Pseudosulfitobacter sp. DSM 107133: one gene and its partner. The protein of the gene in region 1 binds, or shares a complex with, the protein of each later gene. Links are inferred from orthologs where the notes say so. Each region holds a gene or a part of one and is shown in the gene's direction. Other genes may lie near its edges. The genes, in order: dnaG and DSM107133_RS11505.

Region 1 (11,734 bases):
TGTCGCAATCGGGCAGGAAGCCGGAGAAATGGCAGATACTGTCCTTGAGCTCGGCATGTGAATAATTCTTGCCGGTGTTCAGGCGCACCAGGCGAATGGTCATCTCCATGCCGCGGTCCAGAAAAATCTGGCGGGTCGTATAGATGCCCAGTTCCACCGAGGTCAGGAACATGGTGAAGATCAGCGGGATCGCCAGCGCGAATTCGACCAGCATAAAGCCGCGGTCGTCTTTTTTGAACCTGCGCAGGCTTTTGATGAACTTGCGTATCATTGTGTCAGCCTCAGTTGGTTGATGGTGCGGGCAATGGCCTTGAACGCTTCGGTGATCTCGACACCTTCGACCCGGAAAAAGTGGCTGGGTGTCGAGGCGCAGTTCTTCATCTGCTCGGCACCGTGGTCGTCGACCTCGAAGCCGATGGCCCAGATCACAATGCCCTTTTCCTTGGCGGCGTCGCAAATGTTGTCCAGCAAATAGTCGCCTTGCGAGGCTGTGTAGTAGTTCGATACATAAAAGTACTTGCGGTCATAATAGTTGACGTAGCGGCTGAGGTACCAGTTGAAGTTGTAGTTGCTCCAGTGAACGTAGTCGCTGCTGGAGTCATAGGCCCAGTCGGCGATGCGGTTCGAGCGGTCGTTCTTGCCATCGGTCATCAGAATGATGGTTTTCAGGGTTTCCTGATCGTCATAGGCAACGGGACGCCCAGAAAACGCGCTGTCGATGTTGTTGTCTGTGATCAGGTTGTTGACGACAGGGCGAAAGGACGGGTCCAGAAGGGCGGTGGCCCATTTCATACCCAGAAAGATCGACGTACCGGCACGGGGCTGGAATTTGCTAATCTGTGCTTTCAGGCGTGTGGCGTTCTGGCTAAGTGGTGTGATTGTTTCATAGTTGTATTGCGGGCAAACGGTATCCGTGCGGTCGTTGTTGTAACCGTCATAGTTCCATTGAAAGTGCTGCATCTGGTCATAGGTGCGGGTCAAGTCAAACGCGGCAGAGCTGAATTCCGAATCCGGTATTTCCAGGCAATATGAAAAGTTGTGACGGTGAATGGTATTCAGTTCGTCAAAAATCATTTTACCGGCGTTCACATGCTCGGAATAGGGCACCAGCGACAGGGACACGAGATCGTCGGTTTCGGGGCGGATGACAGTATCGACAAAAACACCTGCTGCATCGCGCAGGTTCTCGATCTTGCTGTTCGAGGACATCGAGCCGGAAATATCCAGAACCAGCGAAATTTCGACATTGGCAATCCGTTCGCTGGCAGTGCCAACGGCGGGCACGTTCAATTCCGACACGCCCATCAGTCTCATGAACTGGGTTTTCGAGCTGGTCCGGGCGCGCGCCGTAACGGTCCGGTAGTTCAGACCCTCGTCCACTGTGACGCTTTGCAAATAGTCGCCCAGACCGGATTTTTCGAAATAGTCGGTGACCACCGCTTCGGGTGACATCTGTTGGTCCAGATCGGCGGCGGCCAGAACCGCGCGGTCGATTGTGTTCTGAAGCCGCGTGCGCTCCATTTCGCCGCGCATCAGGTCGACACCGATGCCGCCAACCAGCAGCATCATCATCAAGAGGAAGCAGGCGAAAATGGTCATCGACCCATCGTCGTCATCGACGAATGCACGCATTGATCCGCGCAAACCGCAGGTATGTGCCGAGACTGATCCGGTTTTCGTGTCACGAAAAATGCGTGTCATGATGCAGGTCCAATATTGTTATGTGCAAATTCGACCGCACAGGCCAATTCACCAGCGTCCTTAATGGATGCCGATTGTGGTGAGAATCAGGCGGAATGGAGCAATCACTGTGGTTTTACGGTGTTTTTGCGTCAATTGTGGCGCTTTGCGGGCGGTTTGGTCGACAGTAATGGGATTGGGTTGAAGATTGTTTCTGCCTGCAATTGCCCGCTGGATTGAACGTTTATTCTGCAAAATATGCCTAAAAAAGTCGCAAGTCTTAATCGCTTCGTCATAGGTTGGAGTCAGTTGTCTCGAAGGAATCGAGTCGCGATCAAAGGAAGTGTCATGAGCAACGTGCAAGAACCCAGTTTCCGCGAAAGCGTGGATTTGATGTTCAACAGGGCTGTCGCATTGATGGATTTGCCGCCCGGCCTTGAAGAGAAAATCCGGGTTTGCAACGCCACATACACGGTACGCTTTGGCGTGCGCCTGCGCGGCAAGATCCAGACCTTTACCGGATACCGCTCGGTTCACTCGGAGCATATGGAGCCGGTCAAGGGGGGGATCCGCTATTCGCTGGGCGTGAACCAGGACGAGGTCGAGGCGCTGGCGGCCCTGATGACCTACAAATGCGCCCTGGTCGAGGCACCCTTTGGCGGCTCAAAGGGTGGTTTGTGCATCGACCCGCGCGAATACGAGGAACACGAGCTTGAGCTGATCACCCGCCGTTTTGCCTATGAGCTGGCCAAACGCGACCTGATCCATCCCAGCCAGAACGTACCGGCCCCTGACATGGGCACGGGTGAACGTGAAATGGCATGGATTGCCGATCAGTATGCGCGGATGAACACCACAGACATCAACGCCAAGGCCTGCGTGACGGGTAAACCACCCCATGCGGGCGGGATTCAGGGCCGTGTCGAAGCGACGGGGCGCGGCGTGCAATATGCGCTGCAAGAGTTCTTTCGCCATCCGCAGGACGTGGCCAAGGCCAACCTGACCGGCACGCTGGAAGGCAAGCGCGTGATCGTGCAGGGTCTGGGCAACGTGGGGTATCACGCTGCCAAGTTCCTGTCAGAGGAAGATGGCGCGTTGGTGACTGGCATTATCGAACGCGACGGCGCGCTGACCGATGCCAAGGGTGTTGATGTCGAAGCGGTGGCAAAATGGATCCGTGAACATGGCGGTGTCAAAGGTTACCCCAACGCGACCTATGTCGAGGATGGTTCATCAGTGCTTGAGGCCGATTGTGACATCATGATCCCGGCGGCGCTTGAGGGGGTGATCAACCTTGGCAACGCCGAGCGCGTCAAGGCGCCCCTGATTATCGAGGCTGCGAACGGTCCGGTGACGGCGGGGGCTGACGACATCCTGCGCGAAAAGGGCTGTGTGATCATTCCAGACATGTTTGCCAACGCGGGCGGTGTGACGGTGTCCTATTTCGAATGGGTCAAGAACCTGAGCCACATCCGCTTTGGCCGTATGGGGCGGCGTCAGGAAGAGGCGCGCCACCAGCTGATCGTGGAAGAACTGGAGCGGCTGTCCAAGGACAAGGAACTGGGCTGGACCCTGTCGCCTGATTTCAAGACCAAATACCTGCGCGGCGCGGGGGAGCTTGAACTGGTGCGCTCGGGTCTCGAAGACACGATGCGCACGGCCTATCAGGCCATGGCCGAGGTCTGGCGCTCGCGCGACGATGTCAAGGATCTGCGCACCGCTGCCTATCTGGTGTCGATTGACCGCGTGGCGACCAGCTATCGCGCCAAAGGTCTGTGATCTGATGCGGGCAGGGGCCCCCCTCTGCCCGCTCTTTTGTCTGATCGAAACGCACCGCACCCTGACGCTGCTGAACCTGGTGTCGCTGGTATGATGGTCGATGTCGGTAATCTGGGTGGATTGCCGGTGCCCCATTGATACTTTTGATCTGATGCGCCAGCCTGCCTGTGCGTGCTTTGGGAAAAGGATGGGACATGGGCTTTGATCGGTTGACGAAAGGGTTCTCCGGCCTGCGGGTTCTGAAAGAGGGCCTGACCGGCAACACCGGCTGGACACCACACTGGCGCGACCCTGCGCCCAAGCCCGAATATGACATCATCATTATCGGCGGTGGCGGTCACGGGCTGGCCACGGCGCATTATCTGGCATCGCAACATGGCATCACCAATGTGGCGGTGCTGGAAAAAGGATACCTTGGCGGCGGCAACGTGGGGCGTAACACCACGATTGTGCGCGCCAACTACATGCTGCCCGGCAATTCCGAGTTCTACAGCCATTCGCTGAAACTGTGGGAAGGGTTGGAAGAAGACCTGAACTACAACGTGATGCATTCCCAGCGCGGCATCATCAACCTGTTCCATTCCGACGGGCAGCGCGACGGTTTTGCGCGGCGTGGCAACCAGATGATCGCACAGGGCGACGACGCCATCCTGTTGGACCGCGCAGGCGTAAAGCGGGTGCTGCCCTATCTGGATTTCGACCAGACCCGCTTTCCGATCTATGGCGGGCTGTACCACAAACGCGGCGGCACCGCGCGCCATGATGCGGTGGCCTGGGGCTTTGCGCGCAGTGCCGACAGCCGGGGCGTTGATCTGATCCAGAACTGCGAAGTCACCGGCATCGACATTGAAAACGGGGCCGTGCGCGGGGTGCAGACCACGCGCGGGGCGATCCGCGCCAAAAAGGTCGGTATGGTGGTCGCGGGCCGGTCCAGCCAGGTGGCGGCGATGGCGGGGATGCGGCTGCCGATTGAAAGCCACGTCCTGCAGGCCTTTGTCACCGAGGGGCTGAAACCCTGTATCGACCATGTGGTGACCTATGGCATGGGCCACTTCTATATCAGCCAGTCGGACAAGGGCGGGCTGGTCTTTGGCGGTGATCTGGACATGTATTCCAGCTACGGCGCGCGGGGCAACCTGCCCACCGCAGAACATGTGGTCGAGGCAGCGATGACCCTGATGCCGGTGATCGGCAAGGCGCGGATGCTGCGCAGTTGGGGCGGGATCATGGACATGACGCCTGATGGGTCACCGGTGATCGACCGCACCCATATCGACGGGCTCTATGTGAACTGCGGCTGGTGCTATGGCGGGTTCAAGGCGACACCAGCCTCGGGGCACACCTTTGCGCATTTGCTGGCCACGGACACACCGCATCCGGTTGCCACGGCGCACCGGCTGGACCGTTTCCGCACCGGGCGGGGAATTTTGGACGAAGAGGCCAGCGGGTCTCAGCACAATCTACACTAGCGTCCGGGGCTTTGGACGGGAGCCTGGGCCAGGGATTTTTTGAACACGAGAAGATGCGGGCCTGCCGCATCAAGGGGAACAGACCATGCGCTTGCCTTGTCCGATTTGCGGAGAACGGGACCGCCGCGAGTTTTATTATCAAGGGGCCGCGCTGGCGCTGCACCGGCCTGCGCCGGATGCGGATGCGACTGCGTGGGACGATTATGTGCACCTGCGCGAGAACCTGCCCGGCGATCTGGACGAGCTGTGGAGCCATGACGCAGGCTGTGGCGCGTGGCTGGTGGTGACGCGCAACACGGTGACCCATGCGGTATCAGGCGCGCGGCTGGCGTCAGAGGTGGCGCAATGAGGGTTGCAGGCAAGGGGCGCGTCGACCGCAGCACCACGGTGAATTTCCGCTTTGACGGGATCGACTATCAGGGCTTTGACGGCGACACGATTGCCTCGGCGTTGTTGGCAAACGATGTGCGGCTGATGGGCCGTTCTTTCAAATACCACCGCCCGCGCGGCGTGCTGACGGCGGGCAGCGAGGAACCCAATGCGCTGATGACGGTGGGCACGGGGGCAGCGCGCGAACCCAACGTGCGGGCCACCACGCAAGAGCTGTACGAAGGATTGGAAGCGCGGTCGCAGAATGCGTTCCCTTCGCTGAATCTTGATCTGCTGGCGGTCAACGATCTGGCCGCGCCGTTTCTGTCGGCAGGGTTCTATTACAAGACATTCATGTGGCCGCGCGCCTTTTGGGAGAAGGTGTACGAACCGGCGATCCGGCGCGCCGCTGGCCTTGGTGCGCTGAGCGGACAAGCGGATCAGGACCGCTACGAGAAAGCCTTTGCCTTCTGCGATCTGCTGGTGATCGGCGCGGGCCCTGCGGGTCTGATGGCGGCGCTGGTTGCGGCGCGGTCGGGGGCCGATGTGATACTGGCCGACGAAGACGCGCAGATGGGCGGGCGGTTGCTGGCCGAGACAGATGCGGTCGACGGGCTGGCGGGGGCCGATTGGGCCGCCGAAGTGCTGGCCGAACTGGCAGGCATGGACAACGTGCGCCTGATGACACGCACCACGGTTACCGGGGCCTATGATCAGGGCACTTATGGCGCGCTGGAACGGGTGTCGCACCACATCGCGCGCCCCGACGGGCGGCTGCCGCGCGAGACCTTCTGGCGGATTGTCGCACAGCGCAGCATTCTGGCCGCGGGCGCGCTGGAGCGGCCCATCGCGTTCCAGAACAACGACCGCCCCGGTATCATGACGGCGGGGGCCGTGCGCGCCTATCTGAACCGTTGGGGCGTTGCTCCGGGCAGGGCGGTCACCGTCTTTGCCAACAACGACGCGGCCCACCGCACCGCGCTGGACCTGATTGACGCGGGCGTTCATGTGACCGCCGTGCTCGACAGCCGCCCGGATGCGCAGACGCAGGGCGATTATCGCCTGATCCGTGGTGCGCAGGTGTGCAACAGCACGGGCCGCACGGGGCTGGATGCGATCACCTACCGGACCACCTCGGGACAGGACAAGCTGGCGACCGACTGTCTGGCCATGTCCGGTGGTTGGAACCCCTCGGTGCATCTGACCTGCCATATGAACGGACGGCCCGTATGGGACGACAGCCTTGCCAGCTTTGTGCCGATGGCGGGGGCGATTCCGGGCATGACCGTTGCAGGGGCGGCACTGGGCGTGTTTTCGACCCAAGGCTGCCTGACCTCTGGCGCCGAGGCTGCTCGGGCGGTGCTGCGCGACTTGGGCCGGTCGGTGGCGGATGTCGCGGTGCCGGTGGCCGATGATGCCGCTTATGCGATTTCCCCGCTGTGGGCCGTGGCGGGCAAGGGGCGCGCCTGGCTGGACTTCCAGAACGACGTGACGGTCAAGGATGTGAAGCAGGCCGCCACCGAAAACTTCCGCTCGGTCGAACATATGAAACGCTATACCACGCAAGGGATGGCGACCGATCAGGGCAAGAACTCGAATGTGGGCGCGCTGGCGGTGCTGGCCGACGCGACGGGGCGCGGCATTCCCGAGACCGGCACCACAACCTTCCGCCCGCCCTATACGCCGGTCACCCTGGCCGCCCTTGGCGCGGGCGCGCGGGGCAAGGGGTTTGCGCCCGAACGTCTGACCACTTCGCATGCTGCCAGCATCGCCATGGGCGCGCCGATGATCGAGGCGGGGCTTTGGTATCGCCCCAGCTATTTCCCGCGCAGGGGCGAAAGCAACTGGCGACAATCCTGTGACCGCGAGGTCGGCTATGTGCGCAACGCCGTGGGCGTTTGCGACGTGTCCACGCTGGGCAAGATCGACATTCAGGGGCCGGATGCCGCCAGGCTGCTGGATTTCGCCTATACCAACATGTTTTCCACGCTCAATGTCGGGCGGGTGCGCTATGGTCTGATGCTGCGCGAAGACGGGTTCGTGATGGACGACGGCACCACCGCACGGCTGGGTGAGAGGCATTTTGTCATGACCACCACAACCGCCGCCGCGGGGCCAGTGATGCGCCATCTGGAGTTTATCACGCAGGCGCTGCATCCCGAGTGGGATGTGCGGATCATGTCTGTCACCGAGCAATGGGCACAGTTTGCCCTCGCAGGCCCAAAAGCGCGCGATCTGGTAAACGGGCTGGTTGAGACGGCGATTGACAATGACAGCTGGCCTTTCATGGCCTGCGGTCCGGTGCGTGTGGCAGGGATCGACGCGCGGCTGTTCCGCATCTCGTTCTCGGGCGAACATGCCTATGAACTGGCGGTGCCCGCGCGCTATGGCGATGCGCTGTTCCGGGTGCTGGTCAAACGGGCCGAGGCGCTGGAGGGCGGGGCCTACGGCATGGAGGCACTGAACGTGCTGCGCATCGAAAAGGGCTTTATCACCCATTCCGAGATCGACGGTCGGGTTACTGCCTTTGACATCGGCATGGAGCGGATGATCTCGACCAAAAAGGACTGTATCGGCAAGACGATGGCCGCGCGCGCGGGTCTGGTGGACGAGGACCGTGCCCAGCTGGTGGGGCTCAAACCCGCGGGGGCCATCAAGAAACTGACCGCAGGGGCGCATTTGTATTCCGAAGGGTCTGATGCGGTGCCTGAAAACGATCAGGGCTATGTGACCTCGGTCGCCTTCTCGCCCGACTTTGGCCATTACATCGGCCTTGGTTTTGTCCGCGACGGGGCAGAGCGGCACGGCGACCGCTTGCGATTTGTGGACGCCCTGCGCGGCATCGACACGGTTGTCGAGGTTTGCGCCCCTGTGTTCCTGGACCCGGAAGGAGGCCGCGCACGCGGTTGATGATATGGCTGATGCACTGACCCTGACCGCAACATCGCCCTGCGCGGGGCTGCTGCCCCGGACCGTGGGCACCTGCACGTTGACGGAAACCGACCTTGGCCTGCTGACCTCGGTCGCGCCGTACAAGGGCAATGCGATCTCTGAGGCGCTCAAGGCCGCCCATGGCATGGCCTTTCCTGCGCCCAACCGCACTACTGGCAAGGACGGCGCGCGCGCGATCTGGTTTGGCCGCGAACTTGCCCTGCTGGCAGGCCCCGCGCCTGACGCCACGCTGGCCGATCACGCCGCGCTAAGCGACCAGTCGGACGCATGGGCCTGCGTGACCCTGTCAGGCGATGACGCGCGCGCGGTGCTGGCGCGGCTGGTGCCGGTCGATCTGTCGCCCGCCACCTTCAAACAGGGCCACACCGTGCGCACCCAACTGGGCCACATGACCGCGTCGATCACCCGCACAGGCAACGACAGCTTTCTGATCCTTGTATTTCGCAGCATGGCGGCAACACTGGTTCACGATCTTGTCACGGCGATGGAAAGCCTTGCCGTACGGCATTAGATAGCACCAAACATATAACGCAGACCCCAAGAGGCCCGCCATGACCCGTTCCATAATGATTGCCACTCTGGCCGTTGCCGGCCTGTCCACTGCTGCCTTTGCAGCAGACACCAAAGAACAAAGCTGCGCCTATCAGGCCGCCATCGTCTCGGCTGTGCAGGCTGCGCGTGTTGATGGGGTCAAGGAACGCAAGGTGTCCGAAACCCTTCTTGCCAACGATCCCACCTGGCCCGAAGGCTATAACGCCGCCATCCCGATCATCACTCCCTGGGTTTACGAGCAAAAACGCAAAGACCTGAAGTCCAAGGACCTTGGGGCCGCATGGTCGGAGCTTTGCCTGCAACAATAACCCACCCGTTTCTTTTGGCCGCAAATATCCCCGCCGGAGGCTCCCGCAGCCGCAACGGGGCCGGGCGATAGAAACAAAAGCGTATCGCGCCGCATCTGGACTCTGAGCGCGCGCGATACGATATAATAGGGCATGAGCCTGCCCCCCGGATTCCTTGATGAACTGCGCACCCGCCTCAGCCTTGCACAGGTTGTGGGCCGAAAGGTCATGTGGGACAGCCGGAAATCCAATCAGGCCAAGGGCGACCTGTGGGCGCCATGCCCGTTCCATCAGGAAAAATCCGCCAGTTTTCACGTCGATGACCGCAAGGGATTCTACTATTGCTTTGGCTGCCACGCCAAAGGCGACGCGATTTCGTTCGTGCGCGAGACCGAGAATGTCGATTTCATCGAAGCGGTGCGCATTCTGGCAGGCGAGGCAGGCATGCCGATGCCCCAGCGCGACCCGCAAGCCCAGCAAAAGGCCGACACCCGCACGCAACTGGCCGAGGTCATGGAGCAGGCGGTGCAATACTACCGGCTGCAACTGAAAACCGGCGTCGCGTCCGAGGCGCGCGCTTATCTCGAACGGCGTGGCCTCAGCCAGCAAGCGCTGGATCGTTGGGAAATCGGCTTTGCCCCCGATGTGTGGCAGGGGCTGTGGGATCACCTGAAGTCGAAGAATATCAGTGATGAGCTGATCATCGGCGCGGGTCTGGCCAAGCCCAGCCAGAAGGGCGGCAAGCCCTATGACACCTTCCGGGGCCGCATCATGTTTCCGATCCGCGACGCACGCGGACGCTGCACCGCCTTTGGCGGGCGCGCGATGGACCCGAATGACAACGCCAAGTATTTGAATTCGCCCGAAACCGAACTGTTCGACAAGGGCCGCAGCCTGTACAATCACGGCCCGGCCCGCACGGCTGCGGGCAAGGGTATGCCGCTGATCGTGGCCGAAGGGTATATGGACGTGATCGCCCTGTCCGAGGCGGGGTTCGAGGCGGCTGTGGCCCCGCTGGGCACCGCGATCACCGAAAACCAGCTGCAAATGTTGTGGCGTGTGGCACCCGAACCCATCATCGCGCTGGATGGTGACACTGCGGGCCTGCGCGCGGCGATGCGGCTGATTGATCTGGCATTGCCGCTGGTCGAGGCGGGGCAATCCCTGCGCTTTGCGATGATGCCCGAAGGGCAGGACCCCGACGATTTGCTGAAATCCTCGGGCGCGCCTGCGCTGCAAAAGCTGCTGGACGGGGCGATGCCGATGGTGCGTCTGCTTTGGCAACGCGAGACCGAAGGCCGGGTTTTTGACAGCCCCGAACGCAAGGCAGCGCTGGACAAGGCGCTGCGGGAAAAGATCAAGACCATCGCCGATCCGTCGATCCGCAATCACTACGGGCAGGAGATCAAGGAACTGCGCTTTCAGTTGTTCCGCCCGCAACGCGCGGCGACGGGTGGGGCACGTTCGGGCGGGCAGCGCAGTGGCGGCGGCTTTGGCAAATGGCAACCTGCGCCGGTGCCGTTGCAATCCACCAAATCCTCGGCGCTGGCGGCTGCTGCGGGTGACAAGGTTCCGCATATGTTGCGCGAATCGGTGATTCTGGCGGCGCTGATCACCTGCCCCGAAGTGGTGGAAAGCTTTGAAACGCCACTGGAAAGACTGCGCTGCATCAACCCCGAAAACGCCGCCCTGCGCGACCTGATCCTGCGCCATGCACATGAGGGTGCAGAGGTGTTGCGTGAAAAGATTTCCAGCGCACGCGGGCCCGAAGCCCTTGAAAACCTGCTGAATGCAAGCCATGTCGCTATCGTCCCCTGCATCCGCACCCCCGGCAACGCCGACATGGCCCGGATCACCGTGGCCGAAGAGCTTGCGAAACTTTCAGCGGCACGTGGACTGGACGCAGAAATCGCCGATGCGGCCGAAGACCTGACCGGCGTGGCAGACGAAGGTGTGACCTGGCGGCTAAGCCAGGCCGCAGAAGCCGCAGACAGCGCCAACCGCAGCACCCAGAAAGAGGGCAGCGGCGACTTTGTAACCGCCGACAACGGCGTGAAGATGGAAAAAGACGAAGTGACCCGCAGCCGCGCGATGTTCGACGCTATCGACTTCTCGAAGCGGGGCAGAAAACAACACTAATGAGGTTTTCGTTGGGAAACCTTGGGAAAATAACGTTACACGGGTGGCCGAATCACCCGAATCGTGAATGATTCCCTGTTAGCCGAATCACCTTGGGGTGATTCGCGACAGGAGTGCTTGAACAGGAGCAACCGATGGCCGCGAAAGACACAAACGAAGACGCCAAGACCGACGATTCCGATACCGGTCACTCGCTTGATATGAGTCAGGCGGCCGTCAAGAAGATGATCGCCGAAGCCCGTGAAAAGGGCTATATCACCTATGACCAGCTGAACACCGTTCTGCCCCCCGATCAGGTCAGTTCCGAACAAATCGAAGACGTGATGTCGATGCTGTCCGAAATGGGCATCAACATCATCGAGGACGAGGAAGCCGAGGACGAAGAGGGCAAGGGTTCTACCGAGTTGGCCACCACCGAAGGCACGCGTGAAATCACGCTGGGCTCGGGCACCTCGGAAAAACTGGACCGCACTGACGATCCGGTGCGCATGTACCTGCGCGAGATGG
Region 2 (11,642 bases), 600 kb from region 1 along the record:
CCGGCAAGGCGCCGAATGGCGCGGCCCCTGCCAAAGCCGAACCCCGGTCGGACGGGCTGAGCGAGGTTGCGCGCAAGCTGATGCCGCCGCTGGCGATCCAGAACTTTGACAAGCTGAAAAACTCCTCCTTTGCACCCCACAACAAGCTGGGGGCGGTGGACGAAGAACAGCTTGCCGCCAGCTTTGTCCCGATCCCGCCGCGCGATCTGCCTGCGGGCAGCAGCGGCAATGTGATCGTCGGCTGCATGAAGAACGAGGCGCCCTATATCGTGGAATGGGTCGCCTATCACCGCGCCATGGGTGTGGATAATTTCCTGATCTATACAAACGGTTGCGAGGACGGGACCAGCGAAATCCTGGACCATTTGCAAGAAATGGGCGTGCTGCAACACCGCAACAATGACAACTGGAAGGGCAATTCGCCCCAGCAATACGCGCTGAACCAGTCGTTGAAAGAACCCGTTATCAAAAACGCCGACTGGATCATTCACATCGACGTGGACGAATTCATGAACGTGCGCACCGGCAACGGCACGCTTCAGGATTTCTTTGACGCGGTGCCCGATGCCACCAATGTGGCGATGACATGGCGGCTGTTCGGGCACAACGGGGTGACCGATCTGGCCGATGAATTCGTGATTGACCAGTTCGACCATTGCGCCCCGAAATTCTGCCCCAAGCCGCACACGGTCTGGGGCTTCAAAACCATGTTCAAGAACATCGGTGCCTATGAGAAAATCAGCTGTCACCGCCCCAACAAGCTGGCTCCGGCGTTCAAGACATCGGTGAAATGGGTCAATGGTTCGGGCAAGGACATGACCAAGGAAGCCGCCGAAAACGGTTGGCGGTCGTCGAAAAAATCCATTGGTTACGACCTGTTGCAGCTTAATCATTATGCGCTGCGCTCGGCCGAAAGCTTTCTGATAAAACGCCAGCGCGGGCGCGCGCTGCATGTGGATCGCTCTATCGGGATCAACTATTGGATCCGCATGGACTGGTCTGATTTCCGGGATGTCACCATCAAACGCAACCTGCCGCGCCTGCGCGCGGAATACGACCGGTTGATGCAGGACGACACCCTGCGCGGCTGGCACCAAAAGGGTCTGGACTGGCACAAAGCCAAAGCCGAAGAGCTGCACGCCATGCCCGAATTCGAGGACCTGTACAAACAGGCGCTCGAAGTGAAGCTGACAGAAGTCGAGCGTGTGGCCTATGCCCTCGCACTGGATATGGAGAGCTGACTGATGGACGGAACAACCGACGTAAATGCGCAGCCCAGCATCAGATCGCGCGGGCTGCGCTATCCCAAGGCGGCGTTCATGACGCCCGCTATCCGCACGGCCTTGCGCAAGGACACCTACGAAAACACCATGGTGACTGCGTGCAGCCGCACTGCCCTGCCCGAAGACACGGTGCTGGACATCGGCGCGGGTATCGGCGCAGTGTCGGCCACGCTGGCCAAACAGCAAAACGTCAAGATGGTTCATGCGGTCGAGGCAAACCCCGAACTGGCCGCCTATCTGACCAAGATGTTCGCCATGAACGGCATCGAAAATGCCGGCGTCATTGCGGGCACGCTGGGTGCGCGCAAATCCACCGCTGATTTCTATGTGCGCAAGAACCCGTCGATGTCATCGCTGGTCGAGCGCGAAGAAACGACCGCCTCGAAAGTCGAAAAGATCGACGTCTTGAACGCCAAGGCTCTGATCAAGGAGCTGTCGCCCACCGTTGTCATTGTCGACATTCAAGGCTCGGAAGCGGATCTGGTCCCCCAGCTGGACCTGTCAGGCCTGCGTGCCGCCGTGGTAAAACTGCACCCCAAATGGATCGGCCCCGAAGGGGTGAATGCGGTGTTTGCCGCGATGATGCAGGCGGGGCTGAACTACAACGCGCGCGGCTCGTCGGGCAAGGTGGTGTCGTTCCGCAGGGCGTGGCCCACCGCGTGAAGGTTCTGGCCGTCCTGTGTGTCCGCAACGAGGCGGCGTTCCTGCTGGAGTGGCTGGCGCATCACCGCGCCTGTGGGTTCACCGATTTCCTGGTGTTCTCGAACGATTGCGAAGACGGCACCGATGTGATGCTGGATGCGCTGGCCGATCAGGGCTGGCTGACCCACATCCGCAACGATGGCCCCTATGACAAGGGTGGCATCCAGTTCACCGCGCTGAAACACGCGCAAAAGCTGGACATCGTGCAACAGGCCGACTGGATTCTGCCGCTGGACGTGGATGAGTTCGTCAACATCCATGTGGGCGACGGCACCGTGCCCGCCCTGCTGGATGCCCTGCCCGAGGCCACCGCGATCACGCTGACATGGCGGCTGTTCGGCAATGGCGACCAGATCCGCTATACAGACACGCCCGTCACCGGCACCTTTACCAAATGCGCGCCTGCCGTGCTGCACTGGCCGTGGCGGGCGTCGATGTTCAAAACCCTGTATAAAAACGACGGCACCTATCGCAAACTGGGGGTCCATCGCCCGCGCAACCCCGATCCCGCGCGGCTGGACCGGTCCCGCTGGTTCGACGGTGAAGCGCGTGAACTGGACGCGCAGTTCAAAACCAAGCGGTTGTTCAGCAATTTCGGGCGGTCGAACACTGCGCTGGTGCAACTGAACCACTATCCGCTGGGCGCAATGGAAAGCTATGTGCTCAAGGCAGATCGGGGCCGCGCAGTGCATTCCGACCACGCCCTGGGGCTGGATTACTGGGTCGAGCGGAATTTCTGCTCGGATACCGACACCAGCATAGCGCGCATGGCCGTCACCAGTGCCCCCGTTCTGGCCGCCCTGAAAGCCGATTCAACCCTTGCCCCGCTGCACCAACAGGCCGTCGCCTGGCGCCACGCCCGGTTTGACGCGCTGATGCAACAAGAACCGTTTCGCGCCCTGTTCGGCCGCCTGTTGATGGCGGGCCCCACGCGGCCCGTGTCGCCAAGGGCCGCACGGTTCATGGTACAATACGCCAACCGCGCGCGCAGCAGCTCGAAATCCGCAACAAAGGCACCTTAACCGCAACAATTTTCCGCAATTTTGCCTTAATTCACGCGTAAATCCTCAACTCAAAGATGTGTGGTCCGCCCGCACGGTACTGGTATTGAGGACGCCCGATGCAGGATGCAGCCACCACATTCAACGCCGAGCTTGCGGGCCTCGCCAAAGCCGAATGGCTGACCAAACTGGCCGATATTGCCGAAGAACACGGCTATTTCGAACCCTTGGGAAAACGTCATTTCACCGCCTTTGTGGAACAGGGCACCACCCTGCTGGTCACATTCGAAACCATACAGGGCATGCGCGCCCTGTCTGAATCTGCGGTGCCGCTGGGCTGGGAGATGGTGCGCGATCACGGCTGGTCGCATCTGTGCATCGGATCAGACGGCGACACATGGTTTCGCGCCGATGCGCTTTATGCCTATTTCGACCGACTGATTGATGACGGCTTTTTTGACGAATTCGAAACAGTCCTGTTTTACGGTGCCGGCCCTTGCGGCTATGCGGCGGCGGCCTATTCGGTCGCTTCGCCCGGTGCCACGGTGCTGGCGATCCAGCCACAGGCCACGCTGGATGCACGGGTTACCGAATGGGACGACCGCTTTGTCGACATGCGCCGCACGGATTTCACCCAACGCTACGGCTATGCGCCCGACATGCTGGACGCGGCCAAACGCGCCTTTGTCATCTATGACCCGCGTGAAACCCTGGACGCCATGCACGCGGCCCTGTTCACCCGTGCCAATGTCCACAAATTGCGCACCCGCCATCTGGGCGATGCGATCCAGACCAACCTGATCGAAATGGACATGCTGAAACCGCTGCTGGAACAGGCGGCGATGGCAACCCTTGATGATGCCAGCTTTTTCACCCTGTGGCGGGCGCGCCGCGCCCATCCGCCCTATCTGCGCAACCTGCTCAGCGCGCTGGAAGCCGACAAGCGCATGCTGCTGGTCAAGGCGCTGTGCAAGAACGTGACAGCGCGCATGAACGCGCCACGCTTTGCCCGCAAGCTGAAAGAACTGGGCAACTGACGCTGGCGCGTTGTCGCGCCGCGTGCTAACGGCAGCGCATGACAGATACCCTTGCGATCCGCCGCCCCGATGACTGGCACCTGCACCTGCGCGATGGCGCCATGATGCGGGCCGTCCTGCCCCAAACCGCCGCCCATTTCGCCCGTGCGATCATCATGCCCAATCTGGTGCCGCCCGTGGTCACCGGCGCACAGGCGCAGGCCTATCGCGACCGGATCATGGCCGCCCTGCCCGCGGGCATGGATTTCACCCCGCTGATGACCCTGTACCTGACCGAGGACACGGATGCCGCCGACGTGGCTGCCGCCCATGCCTCGGGTCTGGTCAAGGCGGTCAAGCTGTACCCCGCAGGTGCCACGACCAATTCCGCCTCGGGCGTGGCCAACTTCGACAATGTGCGCCCGGTGCTGGAGAAAATGGCCGAGATCGGCCTGCCGCTGTGCGTACACGGCGAGGTCACCGATGCGGACATCGACATTTTCGACCGCGAGGCGGTGTTCATCGACCGCGTCCTCGACCCGATCCGGCGCGCGACGCCCGGCCTGCGGGTGGTGATGGAACATATCACCACGTCCGACGCAGTCGATTATGCCAGCGCACAGGACGACACCTTGGGCGCCACGATCACCACGCACCACCTGGTGATCAACCGCAACCACATCCTGGCCGGTGGCATCAAACCGCATTATTACTGCCTGCCCGTCGCCAAACGCGAAACGCACCGTCTGGCCCTGCGCCGTGCGGCCACTTCGGGCAACGCGCGCTTTTTCCTTGGCACCGACAGCGCGCCGCACACCGACGCCAATAAACTGCTGCCCTGCGGCTGTGCCGGCTGCTTTACCGCGCCCAACACCATGTCGATCCTGGCGCAGGTCTTTGAACAAGACAGCGCGCTGGACAAGCTCGAAGCCTTCACCTCGCTCAACGGCCCCGCCTTCTACGGCCTGCCCGCAAACGACACGATGATGACCCTGACCAAAACCGCACCGACCTACCCCACACACATCGACACCGACGACGGCCCCGTCACCGTGTTCGACCCCGCGATGCCGCTGGACTGGTCCGTGACCTGACCTTCATCTTGCCCGATAAACTCCCGCCGGAGGCTCCCACAGCTTCCACACGCCCAAACGCCCAAGGATGCACGCCATGATCCCCACCAGCTATCCCGACGCCGCCGAAATGGCCCGCCTGACCGCCCGCATGTTGCTTGAAATCGAAGCCGTGCACCTGAATGCCAAAGACCCGTTCACGCTGGCCTCGGGGCTGCCCAGCCCGACCTATATCGACTGTCGCAAGCTGATCTCCTATCCGCGCATCCGATCGACCCTGATGGATTTCCTGACCGTCACCGTCATGCGCAACGCGGGCTTCGAGGCCTTCGACAACGTCGCAGGCGGCGAAACCGCCGGCATCCCCTTTGGCGCACTGGTGGCCGAGCGGATGGCGCTGCCCATGACCTATGTGCGCAAGAAGCCCAAAGGCTACGGGCGCAACGCCCGCATCGAAGGTGTGATGACCGAAGGCCAGCGTGTTTTGCTGGTCGAGGATCTGACCACTGACGGCGGATCGAAGCTGTCTTTCGTCGATGCGATTCGCGAAACCGGCGCCACCTGCGGGCACACGGCGGTGATCTTCTACTATGGCATCTTCCCCGAAACCGAAAAGACCTTGGGCGATCATGGGGTTGCGCTGCACCACCTGTGCACATGGTGGGATGTGCTGGCCGAAGCCAAGGCACAGGGCACTTTTGATGATGCCACGCTGGAGGGCGTCGAAGCCTTCCTGAACGACCCGCGCGGCTGGCAGGAAGCGCATAAAAAGGCGTAAATCCGCCACATCATCTGGTTTAGTGCGCTGCGCATCTACACCAGATGATGTATACTCACCCCCAGATCAAGGTTATCCACAGGATTTCCAGATTGCCTGTGCTGCACGGTGCCGTCTAAGACAGGACACCCGCGGGTGACGGGTCAATAAACGGGGTGAGCAATGAACGAGATCAGCAGTATCCAGAACGCCGCGCCTGAGGTTCAGGCCGCCGAAACCATGCCGCATTCCATCGAGGCTGAACAACAGCTTCTGGGTGCGATTCTGACCAACAACGATATTTACGACCGTGTCGCCTCGATCATCGGGCCGCACCATTTTTACGACCCTGTGCACGCGCGCATCTACGACATCGCCTCGGCCCGTATTGCCAAGAACAACCTGGCCTCGCCGGTGACGCTCAAGGCGTTCATGGAAGACGACGAAGGCCTGAAAGAGCTGGGCGGCCCTGCCTATCTGGCCCGTCTTGCCGGTGCTGCGATCAGCGCCTTTGCGGTGCGTGACTATGCCCAGATGATTTATGATCTGGCGGTGCGGCGTGATCTGATCCAGCTTGGCCGCGACATCAGCGCCAAGGCGGCCAAGGTCGATGTGGCCTCCGAACCGCGCGAGCAGATCGTCGAGGCGGAACAGCAGCTGTACAAGCTGGCCGAACAGGGCCAGACCGAAAGCGGTTTCCAGTCGTTCCTGAAGGCGGTGACCGATGCGGTCAACGTCGCCAACGCTGCCTATCAGCGCGAGGGCGGTCTGTCTGGCGTTTCGACCGGGCTGATCGACATGGACAAGAAGCTGGGCGGGTTGCACCGGTCCGATCTGTTGATCCTTGCGGGGCGTCCGTCGATGGGGAAAACCTCGCTGGCGACCAACATCGCGTTCAACGTGGCCAAGGCGTACAAACGCGGCATCCTGCCCGACGGGTCAGAGGGCGCGATTGATGGCGGCGTGGTGGGCTTCTATTCGCTGGAGATGAGCGCCGAACAGCTGGCCGCGCGTATCCTGTCGGAAGCCTCGGAAGTGCCCAGCGAACAGATCCGCCGCGGCGACATGACCGAGGCCGAATTCCGCCGTTTCGTGGATGCAGCCAAGTCGCTGGAAGCCTGCCCGCTGTATATCGACGACACGCCTGCCCTGCCGATCAGCCAGCTTGCGGCGCGCGCGCGGCGGCTGAAACGGACGCACGGGCTGGACGTGCTGATGGTCGACTATTTGCAACTGGTGCGCGGCACCGGCAAATCCGAAAACCGGGTGAACGAGATTTCCGAGATCACCATGGGCCTGAAAGCCATCGCCAAGGAACTGGACATTCCGGTCATTGCCCTGTCGCAGCTGTCGCGTCAGGTGGAAAGCCGCGAAGACAAACGGCCCCAGCTGTCGGACCTGCGGGAATCGGGGTCGATCGAACAGGACGCCGACGTGGTGATGTTCGTGTTCCGCGAGGAATACTACAAGGAACGCGAAAAGCCCGGCGATCACGATCTGGAAGCGATGGCCAAGTGGCAGGAAGAAATGGAACGCCTGCACGGCCGCGCCGAGGTGGTGATCGGCAAGCAGCGTCACGGCCCCATTGGCACGGTCGAGCTGAGCTTTGAGGGACGGTTCACCCGCTTTGGCAACCTTGTACAGCCATGGCAGCAGAGCGCAGGCGAGCAGGAGTTTTAGGGAGGTGATGGGGGGCAAAGCCGCCGTTCACAAACGACCGCGAAGCCGCGCATTGACGGGCCGTGGTGCGGCGATCCGACCGTCGTGCATGGCACTTTATGGCAGCCAAATACATCCGAACTAACTGTTACACACTACAGCAGCCAAATCGCCGTGCCGGCGGACGGCCCGGCGATGCGCGGCGGCCTTCGGCCTTGACTCCGCGCAAAGGGAAGAACTGACAGGGCTAAAACCTGACATTCTTTGCGATCTGCACCAAGGTCCATTCAGCAACCTCAAACCAGACATTCACCGCCTATTCCGCCTTCTCCGACACCTTGAGCGGACGTTACACCTTGACCTCGGACCCAAACATGGCACAACGCCGCGCATGACATCAGCGACTTTGACAATCGACACCGGCGCCATCGCGCGAAACTGGCAATCACTTGACGCGCGCACCGAGGTGGAAACCGGCGCGGTGGTCAAAGCCAATGCTTACGGGCTGGGCGCGCCCGTCGTGGCACGGGTGCTGGCCCGCGCGGGCTGCCGCAGCTTTTTCGTGGCCACCGCCGAAGAGGGCGCCACCCTGCGCGCCGCTTTGGGCCAGGGGCCTGTCATCTATGTGTTTTCCGGCCATATGGACGGCGACACCGGTGCCATCCGCGAGGGGCGCCTGACGCCGCTGCTGAACTCGGTGGATCAGATGCTGCGCCATGTCGAGGCGCTGCCCGGATCGCCCTTTGGCCTGCAAATGAACAGCGGGATGAACCGTCTGGGGATGCAAGCGTCGGAATGGTCCGCCCTGCGTGACATCGCCATAGCCCAACGCCCCGCGCTGATCATGTCGCATCTGGCCTGTTCGGACGAACCCGACCACCCCATGAACGCCCAGCAACTGCGCACATTCCGCGAGATGACAGACGGCATCGACGCCCCGCGTTCGCTGTCGGCCACAGGTGGCACGCTGTTGGGTGAAGAATTCCACTTTGACCTGTGCCGTCCCGGTGTGGGCCTGTACGGCGGCCTGCCCTATGCCGAATCCGAGGCCGTCGTGACATTGGACGCGCCGGTCATTCAGGTGCGCGATGTGGCTGCGGGCGAGTCGGTTGGATACGGCAATATGTGGGTTGCACAACGCCCCTCGCGCATCGCCACCATTTCCGCAGGCTATGCCGACGGGCTGATCCGCGCCATGGGCAACGCAGGCAAGGCGCAGGTCTGGGCAGGTGACACCGCCCTGCCCATCGTGGGCCGCGTGTCGATGGATCTGATCACCGTGGATGTCACCGATCTGGGCCACGATCCGGCGCGCCTGCAACTGCTTGGGCCACACCAGAGCGTTGACGATCTGGCCACCGCCGCAGGCACCATCGGCTATGAGGTGCTCACCTCGCTGGGCCACCGCTATGCCCGCCGGTACACCGAATGAGATTTGTCGCCGCCATTGGTGCCGCAACGCTTGGGCTGCTGGCGGCGGTGGGCCGGGTCTCGCTTTATGCGGCGCAAACCCTCAGCCACCTGCTGCGCCCCCCCTTCTATTTTCGTGAACTGGCCATCGCGCTGCTGAACATCGGCTGGCTGTCGCTGCCTGTGGTCGGGTTGACGGCGATTTTCACCGGCGGCGCGCTGGCCTTGCAGATTTACGCGGGCGGCGCACGGTTCAACGCCGAAGCCGTTGTGCCGCAGATCGTCGCCATCGGCATGGTGCGCGAACTTGGCCCCGTACTGGTGGGCCTGATGATCGCCGCGCGCGTGACCTCGTCGATTGCCGCCGAGATTGCGACGATGAAGGTGACCGAACAGATCGACGCATTGGTCACACTCTCGACCCATCCGATGAAATACCTGACCGTGCCCCGCGTGCTGGCCGCAACCCTTGTGGTGCCCTTGCTGGTGGCGGTGGGCGATGTGATCGGCATTGCCGGCGGCTGGGCCGTGTCCACGGGAACCCTGGGGTTCAACCCGGCGGCCTATCTGAAAAACACGGTGAACTTCCTTGAACTGCGCGACGTGGTTTCGTCACTGGCCAAAGGCGGCGTCTTCGGCTTTATCGCCGCGCTCATGGGCTGCTATTTCGGCATGAATTCGGGCCGTGGCGCCCAAGGTGTCGGCCGCGCCACCAAAGGCAGCGTCGAGGCTGCCGCGATCCTGATCCTGGCCGCCAACTTCGTGCTGACGGGGCTGTTCTTCTCGCTATGATTACACTTGAAAACGTCCACAAATCCTTTGGCAGCAACCACGTTCTGCGTGGTGTGAACCTGCATGTGCCCAAGGGCACGTCGATGGTGATCATCGGCGGCTCGGGCACCGGAAAATCCATTACGATCAAGGCGGTGCTGGGCCTTGTCACGCCCGAACAGGGCAGCATAACCGTGGACGGAATCGACATCACCCGCACCGACCGCGACGCGTTTCTGGCGCGCTTTGGCATGTTGTTTCAAGGCGCGGCCCTGTTCGACAGCCTGCCGGTCTGGCAAAACGTCGCTTTCCGCCTGTTGCGCGGATCGCTGAAACGCCCCCGTGATCAGGCCCGCGCCATCGCCATCGAAAAGCTGCGCCGTGTGGGCCTGACCGAGGACGTGGCCGACCGCCTGCCCGCGGAACTGTCGGGCGGTATGCAAAAGCGCGTGGGGCTGGCCCGCGCCATCGCCGCCGACCCCGAGATCATCTTCTTCGACGAACCGACCACCGGCCTTGATCCGATCATGGCGGGCGTCATCAACGACCTGATCCGCGAAATTGTCACCGAAATGGGCGCGACTGCGGTGACCATCACCCACGACATGTCCTCGGTGCGCGCCATTGCGGACAACGTGGCGATGCTGCACGAGGGTGTGATCAAATGGACGGGGCCGGTGGCCGATATGGACGCGGCCCAAGATCCTTACGTCGACCAGTTCATCCACGGTCGCGCCACGGGGCCCATCGCTGCGGTCCGCTGATCGCGCACCGGCTTGACTTGAACCGCACCCTGCCCCCAAGTGCGCCCATGCTGCGCTATCTCAACCTTGCCCTGCTGGTCGCCTATCCCGTTGCGTGGTTCGCACCGCTGATGCGTGCGGGGCTGTTGCCCCTGTTCGGCCTGTCGGAAATCAGCGTGATGACCGGCCTGCAATCGCTATGGGCCTCGGACGTTTTCCTGGCGCTGATGGTCACGGTTTTTGCGCTGTTTGCCCCTTACCTCAAGACCATCGGCCTGGCCCTGCTGCACTGGAACCTGCTCAGCGCGCGCTGCCTGCCTGCGCTGCATCTTCTTGGCAAATTTGCGATGGCCGACATTTTCCTGATCGCACTGTATATCACCCTGACCAAGGGAATCGGCGTTGGACGCATTGAAGTGGCCTGGGGGCTTTATCTTTTCACCGCGTGTATTCTTGCCTCGCTCTGGATCGGCTGGCGCACAGAACAAAGGCGGCAACCGGCTGAAATTGTGTCAGAAATGGAAACACCTGCCGCGAAGATGCCGCAACACAACAACCCGGAAATCAGATAGCGGACATCGGGAACAAAAAATCTCCTTATGAGTTGCCTTCTTATCGGCGTATACTTGCCGATAAGAGGTTTTTCTGGGGGAAAGACATTTGACAAATTTTATTCGCTCGTTCGCATTTTTGATCCGATTCCTGATGCAGCGCGCGGCGCTGGCATTGTTCATCCTGACAGCGCTGGCCCTGCTGGGGGCAACAGCCATGTCATTGTCTGGCAAATTGCCCTGGGTCGACCTTCAGGTTGACTGGAACGGCGCGCCGGTGCCGCTGGCTGGCATGTACGCCCAGATTGGCCTGACCATCTTTGCCACCTGCCTGTGCTTTTTCCTGCCCAGTGCGCTGCGCACCATGCAACTTGAAAACGCCCACCGCGATTTCTCGGTCAACATGACCGACATCAGTCGCGCCTATGCCGCCGTTCACGCGGCAGATCGCGGCGATGTTTTCCGCTTTTCGACCGAATTCGATTCGATGCGCGAACGTCTGGAATACCTGCGCGACCATCCCGACCTGAGCTCGTTAGAGCCTGCACTGCTCGACGTCGCGGCCCAAATGTCGCATATTTCCAAAGAGTTGGCCGAGGTCTATTCGGACACCCATGTCGCCCGCGCCCGCGGATTCCTGGAACAACGCCAATACGAGGTGGACCAGTTCAACACC

The links.
Region 2: the proteins of dnaG (region 1) and DSM107133_RS11505 are in contact, whole or in part, in a crystal structure (PDB 2R6A), measured with the Geobacillus stearothermophilus proteins. The link is inferred for Pseudosulfitobacter sp. DSM 107133 from one-to-one orthologs. Residues at the interface, in WP_049624496.1 of Geobacillus stearothermophilus: Lys456, Leu457, Leu458, Pro459, Ala460, Asn463, Ala464, Leu467, Leu535, Leu536, Ile537, Ala538, Gln544, Glu545, Asp548, Tyr549, His552; in WP_033016901.1 of Geobacillus stearothermophilus: Ser13, Glu15, Ala16, Gln18, Glu91, Leu92, Asp94, Ala95, Val96, Pro97, Thr98, Ala99, Ala100, Asn101, Tyr104, Tyr105, Ile108.

What each region holds. Positions count from the first base shown.
Region 1 is NZ_CP085154.1:2,955,903-2,967,636, reverse strand. What follows is about bases 8,754-11,734. They hold dnaG (DNA primase), read left to right. Parts: upstream 8,754-9,241; coding sequence 9,242-11,227; downstream 11,228-11,734. Other genes in these bases: rpoD (RNA polymerase sigma factor RpoD), read left to right, coding at 11,362-11,734; DSM107133_RS14635 (hypothetical protein), read left to right, coding at 8,801-9,109; DSM107133_RS14640 (sarcosine oxidase subunit gamma family protein), read left to right, coding at 8,754-8,760. Also shown: DSM107133_RS14675 (TadE/TadG family type IV pilus assembly protein), read right to left, coding at 1-271; DSM107133_RS14670 (TadE/TadG family type IV pilus assembly protein), read right to left, coding at 268-1,701; DSM107133_RS14665 (hypothetical protein), read left to right, coding at 1,765-1,920; DSM107133_RS14660 (Glu/Leu/Phe/Val dehydrogenase), read left to right, coding at 2,029-3,459; DSM107133_RS14655 (sarcosine oxidase subunit beta family protein), read left to right, coding at 3,654-4,928; DSM107133_RS14650 (sarcosine oxidase subunit delta), read left to right, coding at 5,014-5,277; DSM107133_RS14645 (sarcosine oxidase subunit alpha family protein), read left to right, coding at 5,274-8,207; more of DSM107133_RS14640, read left to right, coding at 8,212-8,753. UniProt on the Escherichia coli protein: RNA polymerase that catalyzes the synthesis of short RNA molecules used as primers for DNA polymerase during DNA replication.
Region 2 is NZ_CP085154.1:2,348,858-2,360,499, forward strand. Bases 5,375-8,263 are described here. They hold DSM107133_RS11505 (replicative DNA helicase), read left to right. Parts: upstream 5,375-6,015; coding sequence 6,016-7,512; downstream 7,513-8,263. Other genes in these bases: DSM107133_RS11500 (orotate phosphoribosyltransferase), read left to right, coding at 5,375-5,853; alr (alanine racemase), read left to right, coding at 7,883-8,263. Also shown: DSM107133_RS11475 (glycosyltransferase family 2 protein), read left to right, coding at 1-1,241; DSM107133_RS11480 (FkbM family methyltransferase), read left to right, coding at 1,245-1,946; DSM107133_RS11485 (glycosyltransferase family 2 protein), read left to right, coding at 1,943-3,007; DSM107133_RS11490 (phosphoadenosine phosphosulfate reductase), read left to right, coding at 3,106-4,023; pyrC (dihydroorotase), read left to right, coding at 4,062-5,096; more of DSM107133_RS11500, read left to right, coding at 5,173-5,374; more of alr, read left to right, coding at 8,264-8,923; DSM107133_RS11515 (ABC transporter permease), read left to right, coding at 8,920-9,693; DSM107133_RS11520 (ATP-binding cassette domain-containing protein), read left to right, coding at 9,690-10,436; DSM107133_RS11525 (paraquat-inducible protein A), read left to right, coding at 10,484-10,987; DSM107133_RS11530 (DNA repair protein), read left to right, coding at 11,106-11,642. UniProt on the Escherichia coli protein: The main replicative DNA helicase, it participates in initiation and elongation during chromosome replication. Travels ahead of the DNA replisome, separating dsDNA into templates for DNA synthesis.